2 linked regions of the Calidifontibacter indicus genome follow. The main gene of each other region encodes a partner of the protein of the gene in region 2 in a complex. Links are inferred from orthologs where the notes say so. Each region holds a gene or a part of one and is shown on either strand. Other genes may lie near its edges.

Region 1 (3,867 bases), 370 kb from region 2 along the record:
GTGTGCGCGGTCCATCGGGATGCCGTAGGTGGTGCACAGGTGCCGGGTCAGCCGCGCGCTGCGTCGGTACATCGCCTCGGAGTACCAGCGATAGCCCTGGGCGGCGTAGCCCTCGTGCTCGAGGCCGACCGAGTGCATGTTGAGGTACCAGTTGCCGGCGTGCCAGCCGACGTCCTTGGTCTGCAGGTGCTGGGCGATGTGGCCGTCGGACGCGCGGATGGTGTAGTTCCACGCGAGGTAGGTCGGGTCGGTGACCAGTTGCAGGCCGAGCTCGTAGCTGCACTCGGTGTCGTGGATGACGACGTGGGTCAGTTGGGGCGAGCGCGGGCGGAACGCCAGGTCGTGGTTGCCGTAGTCGCCCGGGTCGGGCCCGTACTGCTCGTACGGGGCCGGCACCCATTCGACGCCGAGTCCGGCCGGCGCGTCGATCGGTCCGGACGGCTTCTTGGCGGCTGCGCCGCGCGCCGTCACCTTCGCCCGGCCGGCGGGTGTGCCGACCCGCTGCGGTGCGACGGTGAAGGTGGTGTTGCCGTCGCGCACGGTCATGCCCTGGCGCAGGTCGGTGAGTAGGTCGTCGGCGAACTGCGTCTGGGCGCTGACCTCTGCCAGGCCGCTCGCGGTCGCCGCGGCTTCGTACCACTGCGCCGGGTCGGTCTCGGCGCCCACGGGCGCACCGGTCTCGCGCTGGATCGCGGCGATGAGGGCGGCGGTGCCGCGCACGTTCGCCGCCGGGTCGGTCTTCAACGTCTCGGCCGCGATGCCGGACGCCGCGGCGGCCCGGGACAGCGTGTCGACCGCCGATGCGGGCGACTTGCCCTCCGCCGCGCGCTGCGCGGCCACGGCGGCACCATCGATGAGGTGCATCGGGCCGTAACCGAGGCTCCGGCTGGGGTGGCCACCGTGGTCGACCCAGCGGGTCTGGCCGTAGCTGAACGCGGCGAGCAGTTTTGCCGGAACAGCGAATTCGGCGGCTGCGTCGCGGAAGACCGAGGCCTGGTCGACGGCGAGCGCGGTGGGCATCGCGACGGCGGCGGCGCCACCGGCGAGTGCGGTGACCAGGAACGAGCGGCGGGACAGACTTGGATGGGACGAGGGCATGCTGACTCCTTGAGGACGGGAGCCCAACGGTTGCAGCACATTGTTCAAGAGGGGGCAAAGGCGGCGCAAAGAGTGGGCGGAATAACGTCGGACCTGTCGTCGTTTTGGCCTATGTCCGCCGCTCTGGCAGACTTGACCCTTGGCCCCGGTTCACGCCCCGCACCCCGCGCGGCGACCCGGGAATCAGCCTGAACCTCGAGGAGAAGCCCGTGAAGAAGAACCTTCACCCGAACTACGCCGAGACCGTGGTGTCCTGCACCTGCGGCAACACGTTCACTACCCGCAGCACCGCCGAGTCCGGTCGCATCAGCGTTGAAGTGTGCTCCAACTGCCACCCGTTCTACACCGGCAAGCAGAAGATCCTCGACACCGGTGGCCGCGTCGCGCGCTTCGAGCAGCGCTACGGCAAGAAGAAGTAGCGACTTCGATCCGCCGGTTCCGTGCCTCGCACGGAACCGGCGGATTTGTGTTTGCACCCGTCCCCGCGCCGCCGTACGAAGGAAGTCCCAGTGCTTGATTCAGCCTCCGCGATCGTCGCCGAGCATGCCGAGCTCGAGCGGCGGATGACCGATCCCGAGGTGCTCGCCGACCCGGTGATGTTGCGCAAGGTCAACAAGCGGTACGCGGCGCTCGCGCCCACCGTGGCGGCCTTCAACGCGTGGCGGACGGCGCAGGACGACCTCGCGACGGCGCAGGAGCTGGCCACCGAGGACGCCGCGTTCGCCGAGGAGGTGCCGGCGCTCACCGAGCAGGTGGCCACGACCGAGGCGCACCTGCGCAAGCTGCTGCTGCCGCGTGACGAGGACGACGACCGCGACGTGATCCTCGAGGTCAAGGCCGGCGCCGGCGGCGCCGAGGCGGCCCTCTTCGCCGCCGACCTGGTGCGGATGTACCTGCGGTTCGCGGAGCGGTCGGGGTGGCGCGCCAGCGTCACCGATGGCACCGAGTCGGACCTCGGCGGCTACACCGATGTGCGCCTGCAGATCCAGGCCAAGGGCACGATGGAGCCGGGCACGGCCCCCTGGGCGAGGCTGAAGTACGAAGGCGGCGTGCACCGCGTGCAGCGCGTGCCGGCCACCGAGTCGCAGGGCCGCATCCACACCTCGGCCGCCGGCGTGCTCGTCATGCCCGACCTCGACGAGGGCGACGACGACGAGATCACGTTCGGGCCGAACGACCTCAAGATCGACGTCTACCGCAGCTCCGGCCCCGGCGGTCAGTCGGTCAACACCACCGACTCCGCGGTGCGGATCACCCACCTGCCGACCGGTGTCGTCGTCTCGTGCCAGAACGAGAAGTCGCAGCTGCAGAACAAGGAATCGGCGCTGCGCGTGCTCAAGGCACGGCTGCGTCAGATCGAGCAGGAGAAGAAGGACGCCGAGGCATCGGCCGCGCGCAAGTCGCAGGTGCGCACGATGGACCGCTCCGAGCGCATCCGCACCTACAACTTCCCCGAGAACCGCATCGCCGACCACCGCACCGGCTACAAGGCCTACAACCTCGACACCGTGTTGGACGGCGAGCTCGGCCCCGTGATCGACTCCGCCGTCGAGGCCGACGAGGCCGCGAAGATGGCGGCCGTCGCTGCCGGCGGCAGCAACTGAGCGACCGCCCGTGAATGACCTTCGGGCGACACTTCGGGCTGCCTCGGATCGGTTGCGGCACAGCGGTATCCATTCGGCGGACGCCGAGGCGCACCAGCTGCTGGAGCACGCCTGGGGCCGCTCGGGTGAGCAAGTGCGTCGCGCCGTGCTCATGGGGGAGGAGCTGCCGGACGACGTCGGCGACCGGTTCGACGTGCTCGTCGACGAACGCGCCCGACGGGTGCCGCTGCAACACCTCACCGGTCGCGCCCACTTCCGTCACCTCGAACTGGAAGTCGGACCGGGAGTCTTCGTGCCGCGGCCGGAAACCGAACTGATCGTCGATCTCGGTCTCGCGCATGTGCCGCAGGGGGGCACGCTGGTCGACCTGTGCACCGGCGCCGCGCCGATCCCGCTCGCGGTGAAGCAGGAGCGCCCTGACCTGCGGGTGCACGCCGTCGAGCTCACCGAGCACGCCTTCGCCTGGGCGACTCGCAACGCCCAGCGCCTCGGGCTCGACATCGACCTGGTCAGCGCGCCCGCGCAGGATGCTTTCCCTGAGCTCACCGGCGTGGTCGACGTGGTGCTCAGCAACCCGCCGTACATCCCCGACGCGATGGTGCCGGTCGACCCCGAGGTGCGTGACCACGATCCGGCCGAGGCACTCTACGGCGGCAGCGCCGATGGTCTGCGCATTCCGCTCGAGGTGGCGGCGCGTGCCTTCGAGCTGCTTCGTCCGGGTGGCGTGCTGATCATGGAACACGCTGAGACTCAGGGCGATTCACTGCCTGCAGCGCTCGCTCGCGCCGGGTGGGTCGACGCCCGGGACGAGCCCGACCTGACCGGTCGCCCCCGCTTCGCCGTGGCCTTCCGGCCGCGCTGAGCCTGGGCTCAACTGCCGATCTCGAGGATCTGCGCTCCGGTGAGGTCGGCGACGATCGCGCCGGCCTGGGCGGGCGACAGGATCGCTCCACGCAGTGCGCGCAGCCGGTCGAGGTCGCAGGCGCCGAGTCGGGCACCGCGCAGATCGGCGTCGGTGAGGTTGGCGTCGAACAGATCGGCGTCGGTGAGGTCGCACTCGTCGAAGACGGACGCGTGCAGGTCGGCTCCGCGCAGCACCGCCTCGGTGAACCGGCAACCGGTGAGGTCGGCGTTCGCGAGCACGACACCCATGAGGTTGGCTGCG
Region 2 (4,905 bases):
AGCACCTTCGACTCGCCCTGGGTGGCGGCGAGTTCGACGGTGACGCGGTCGCCGTCGATCTTCTTGATGACGCCGGTGACGTCGAGCGGGGTGGCGCCCTCGTACTCCACCACGACCGGGGCGCTGAAGCGCACGCCGTACTCGGCGACCCGGCCGGCGTCACCGGCCCATTCGGACACCAGTGAGACCGCGGCGCCCATCGTCCACATGCCGTGGCCGATCACGCTCGGCAGGCCGACGGACGTCGCGAACCTCTCGTCCCAGTGGATCGGGTTGAAGTCGCCGGAGGCACCGGCGTAGCGCACGAAGGTGGCGCGGTCGACCTTGATCTGGGTGCGGCCGATCTCCTGACCGACCTCGAGTTCGGAAGCCTTGGGGCTCATGCGTCGTCTCCTCCTCGAATGACCACGACACAGTTGACGTCGCACACGGCCGCACCGTCGACGGTGGTGATGGCGGTCTTCAGGGTGACCATCGAGTGGCCGCCGGCCGATCGCACCCGGTCGACGGTCGTGGCCGCGTTGACCTCGTCGCCCGCGACCAGCGGACGGTGGTGGGTGAAGCTCTCCTCGCCGTGCACCAACCGGCTGAAGTCGATGCCGGCCTCGGGGTCGATGATCGCGGCGCCTTCGGCCTGCTGGGCGATGATCACGGCGAAGGTTGGCGGCGCCACGACGTCGGCGTAACCGAGCGACCGCGCGTGGTCGACGTCGGTGTGCACGGGATCATTCGCGCCGACGGCTGCGGCGAACTCGGCGATCTTCGTGCGGGACACGGAATAGGTCGGGATGGCCGGGTAGGTGCGGCCTTCGACTTCGGGGTTGACCGGCATGGAGCCGACCCTATCCCCCGGTCACGACAATCGCCGTGAATGCCCGGGGACGCCGAAGGGCACCGGCCGTGGCCGGTGCCCTTCGCGTGCGGAGCTGATCAGGAGCCGGACGGCGCGGCGGTGCTCGTCGGTGCCTGCGAGGCCGGGGCTGCCGGAGCGCTCGTCGATGCAGGTGCGCTCGTGGAGGCCGGTGCGGACGAGGACGCCGGAGCCGAGCTGGACGAGGCCGGAGCCGACGACTTCGCGGCAGACGAGCTCGTGGAAGACGTGCCTTCGGACGCCGCAGCAGCCGTCTTCTTCGCGTCTTCGCATTCGGGAATCGGCGGCGTCGAAGTCACACTGATGGGCACAACCACAGGGTTGTGATCGGTGCTGTCGCTGCCGTCCTGCGTGTGGTCCCAGACCACGGTGAGCGTTGCCGTGAACACGTCGTTGGCACTGTTGCCGTTGTTCGTGGCGTTGAAGCCCACGTCGCGGCATTGGTTCGCCGGGATGAGCATCGGGAACTGGTTTGGGTTCGGGGCGTATGCAACGTTGGTGCCCGATAGCACGTAGGAAACGGTGTGGATCCAGATGTCGACCGGCGACGGGTTGCACACCGTGAAGTTGAAGACGTAACCCTTGAACCAGACGGGCTTGCAGCTGTTGCCCGGGATCTTGTTCGCGCTCTTGTAGGTGAACGTCGGAGGTACCTGGATCGAGCTGGCCAGCGCCGGCGCAGCGGACGCGAGGGCAACGGTCGGGACGCTCCACGCGGCGCCCTTGGCGAGCGTGCGTCGTGAGATCGAGCGATCCGGTGTACGAGTGTCAGCCATGTTGTTATCCCCTGAAAATTTCCCGAAGTGTCCGCGCTGTGGGTCAGGTTCACCGGCCGAAGCCGAGGGTCACCATCGCCGAGCAGTGCCAGCGTAGCCCCGAGTGGGCCCTCTAGCACAAGGGTTTGCACAAAGTCACATCCCCGCGCCGATACTACAGGTATCCAAATGAGGTCCCGCTACCCCCGTGTGGTCTCCCGCCAGCGGCCTCGAACACCCTGGGAGGTCTCGATCGCGGCGCTCGCCCTAGCGGGCTCGCACCTACTCGACCAGCGGGTTGTTGATGCACCCGTCGAAACGAAGCAGGTCGAGCACCCGCACTGCCGGAGTGGCACCCACCGGACCACAGCGCCAGGCTCACCGCGGCGGGACGCACGAAACCCCCGGCGCTCACTCCCCACCGGCACGAAGCAGGTCGAGCACCCGCACTGCCGGAGGTGGCACCCACCAGACCACAGCGCCAGGCTCACCGCGGCGGGACGCACGAAACCCCCGGCGCGAGCGCCGGGGGTTTCGACTGCGAAGGAGCCGCGAAGAGACTTATCGGGTCTCGCGGTGCGCGGTGTGCTTGCCGCAACGCGGGCAGAACTTGGCCATCTCCAACCGGTCGGGGTTGTTGCGGCGGTTCTTCTTGGTGATGTAGTTGCGCTCCTTGCAGTCCACGCACGCCAAGGTGATCTTGGGACGGATGTCTGCGCTCTTGCTAGCCACGGGGCAACCTGCTCTCGAAAACGAATGAATATGGGTACTGCTTGGGATTTGGTAGCGGGAGCGGGGCTCGATCCCGCGACCTCACGATTATGAGTCGTGCGCTCTAACCAGCTGAGCTACCCCGCCAGGGGGAACACATCTGCCTCGGAGTTCATTCCAAGGCCCTGACGTGGACCAGAGCCCCCAAACGGAATCGAACCGTTGACCTTCTCCTTACCATGGAGACGCTCTGCCGACTGAGCTATAGGGGCCTGCCTCCACCGACGTCCGGGGTGTTCCCGAACCGCTCGGTAGCGCAGCGAAGAGATTACCGGACGTCTGCTCGATTCACGAAATCGAGCCGTCGGCGCCCGCGCTGACGACGGTTCCGACGGCGTGGACGGTGCCCTCGCGGGCCGACCGGAGCACGAGGTTCCAGCCGGTGGCGGTCTCTCCGGCGACGAACTTGACCTTGCCCGGGATGAGCACCGGCTTCTTGAACTCGACGGAGAGGGTGTAGCGCTCGGGCAGGCGGTTCTCGACGGCGGCGAGCATCTTCGACTTGCTCCACATGCCGTGGACGATGGTGGTCGGGAAGCCGAGCGCCTTCGCGGTGAGCGGGTGCATGTGGATCGGGTTGACGTCGCCGGAGACGGCAGCGTACCGGCGTCCGAGGTCGGCGGTGAGCGCCCAGGTGACGCCGGGGCCGTCGGCCGGCTCGGGTTCGTCGGCCTTGAGCGGCACCTCGCCGGGCACTTTCTGGCCGCGGAACAGGTAGGTGGACACCTCGTCCATGACGACCTCGTCACCGACCTTGACGGTGGCGATGAAGTCGGCCTGCGCGCCGCGGAAGTGCGGGCGCAGGTTGTCGACCCGCACCTCGATGTCGAGCACCTCGAGGGCGTCGACGCGGCGGTGCTGGGTGATCGTGTTGGACAGGTGCACGCTGCCCATCAGCGGGTACGGGAACTCCTTGTCGGCCATCAGGCTGACCTGGAGCGGGAACACCAGCACGTGCAGGTAGGTGGACGGCACGAGGTGGGTCACCGGGAACCCGCACACCTGGTCGTAGGCGGCGAGCGCGCCCTGGTCGATGCGTACGCCGTGCTGGACGACGCGGACGTCGGGCAGCGTGCGGCCTTTGCGGACGAAGCCGGTGGCGGCGGCCTTGGCCAGGATCGGACCCAGCGTGGGCGTCGCCTTCAGTTCGATGGTTCTGGTCATCGTTGCTTCCTGTTCCTGCGTCTTGCCCGTGCGTCCCGTCGCCGGCGGTGGGCCGGCGACGGGACGGTCAGGAGTGACGGTATCTGTGAGACCGATCTGTTCGGACGGGTCGCTCAGGCGCCGAGCTGCGACTGGCCGCAGACGCGCAGCACCTGGCCGGTGACCGCGGCCGAGCTCGGCTCGGCGAAGAAGGCGATGGCCTCGCCCACGTCGACCGGCTGGCCGCCCTGCAGCAGCGAGTTGAGGCGCCGTCCGACCTCGCGGGTGCCCATCGGGATCTTCGCGGTCATCTCGGTCTCGATGAAGCCCGGCGCGACGGCGTTGACGGTGATCTTGCGGTCGGCGAGCTCCTGCGACAGCTGGCGCACCATGCCGATGACGCCGGCCTTGGACGCGGCGTAGTTGGACTGGCCGCGGTTGCCACCGATGCCGCTGATGGAGGCGACGGACACGATCCGGCCGCCGTCCTTCAGGCCACCCTTGACGGACGGGTCGAGCAGCACCTTGTTCATCCGGAACTGCGACTGCAGGTTGACGTCGAGCACCGAACCCCAGCGGGCCTCGTCGGTGTTGACGAACAGCTTGTCGCGGGTGATGCCGGCGTTGTGCACGATGATGTCGAGCTTGTCGGCGTGCTGGGCGACGGCCTTGGCGATGCGTTCGCCCGCGTCGGGCGAGGTGATGTCGAGCTGCAGGGCGGTCGCGCCGATGGAGTTGGCGACCTTGGCGAGGGAATCGCCGGCGGCCGGGATGTCGACGGCGATGACCTTCGCGCCGGCGCGGGCGAAGACCTTCGCGATCTCGGCACCGATGCCGCGGGCGGCGCCGGTGATGACGGCGACCTCGCCGGCGAGCGGCACGTGCACGTCCTCGACGGTCGGCACGTCGCCGGCGTCGATCGTCACCGGCTGACCCGACACGTAGGCCGAGCGCGCCGACAGGAAGAAGCGCAGCGGGCCGGCGAGCGCGTCGTCCGATGCCTGCTCACCGATGCGCAGCAGGTTGGCGGTGCCACCGGCGCGCATCTCCTTGCCGAGGCTGCGGGTGATGCCCTCGAGCGCCTGCTGGGTGGCGGCGGCCTCGACGTCGGTCTCCTGGGCCGGCACGGCGCTGAGCACGATGATGCGGCCGTTCTTGCCGAGCGACTTCATCGCGGGGCCGACGGTGGCGCGCAGCTGCTGCAGTTCGTCGATGGTGCGAGCCGCGGTGGCGTCGAAGACGATCGCCGACAGCTTGCTGTCGTAGGTCGAATCGGCCTGTGCCTCAACGACGCTCACACCCGAGTCGGCGAGCACCTTGCGCACGACCTCGAGCGCCGGGGCCTCGCCGACGCCGGCGATGGCG

What was found. The genes of interacting proteins can lie anywhere in the genome.
Region 1: rpmG (region 2) and rpmE share a complex: the UniProt entries of both Bacillus subtilis proteins name them as parts of the 50S ribosomal subunit. The link is inferred for Calidifontibacter indicus from one-to-one orthologs.

What each region holds. Positions count from the first base shown.
Region 1 is NZ_QTUA01000001.1:3,031,020-3,034,886, reverse strand. Bases 1-2,912 are described here. They hold rpmE (50S ribosomal protein L31), read left to right. Parts: upstream 1-1,307; coding sequence 1,308-1,517; downstream 1,518-2,912. Other genes in these bases: prmC (peptide chain release factor N(5)-glutamine methyltransferase), read left to right, coding at 2,713-2,912; prfA (peptide chain release factor 1), read left to right, coding at 1,608-2,702; DFJ65_RS14395 (N-acetylmuramoyl-L-alanine amidase), read right to left, coding at 1-1,098. Outside these bases: more of prmC, read left to right, coding at 2,913-3,564; DFJ65_RS14375 (pentapeptide repeat-containing protein), read right to left, coding at 3,573-3,867. UniProt on the Bacillus subtilis protein: Binds the 23S rRNA. While neither of the L31 paralogs is essential, this protein seems to function as the main L31 protein.
Region 2 is NZ_QTUA01000001.1:3,397,771-3,402,675, forward strand. What follows is about bases 774-3,767. They hold rpmG (50S ribosomal protein L33), read right to left. Parts: upstream 2,359-3,767; coding sequence 2,188-2,358; downstream 774-2,187. Other genes in these bases: DFJ65_RS16120 (FAS1-like dehydratase domain-containing protein), read right to left, coding at 774-832; DFJ65_RS16125 (hypothetical protein), read right to left, coding at 931-1,647; DFJ65_RS16145 (MaoC/PaaZ C-terminal domain-containing protein), read right to left, coding at 2,686-3,561; DFJ65_RS16150 (3-oxoacyl-ACP reductase), read right to left, coding at 3,675-3,767. Also shown: DFJ65_RS16115 (MaoC/PaaZ C-terminal domain-containing protein), read right to left, coding at 1-383; more of DFJ65_RS16120, read right to left, coding at 380-773; more of DFJ65_RS16150, read right to left, coding at 3,768-4,905.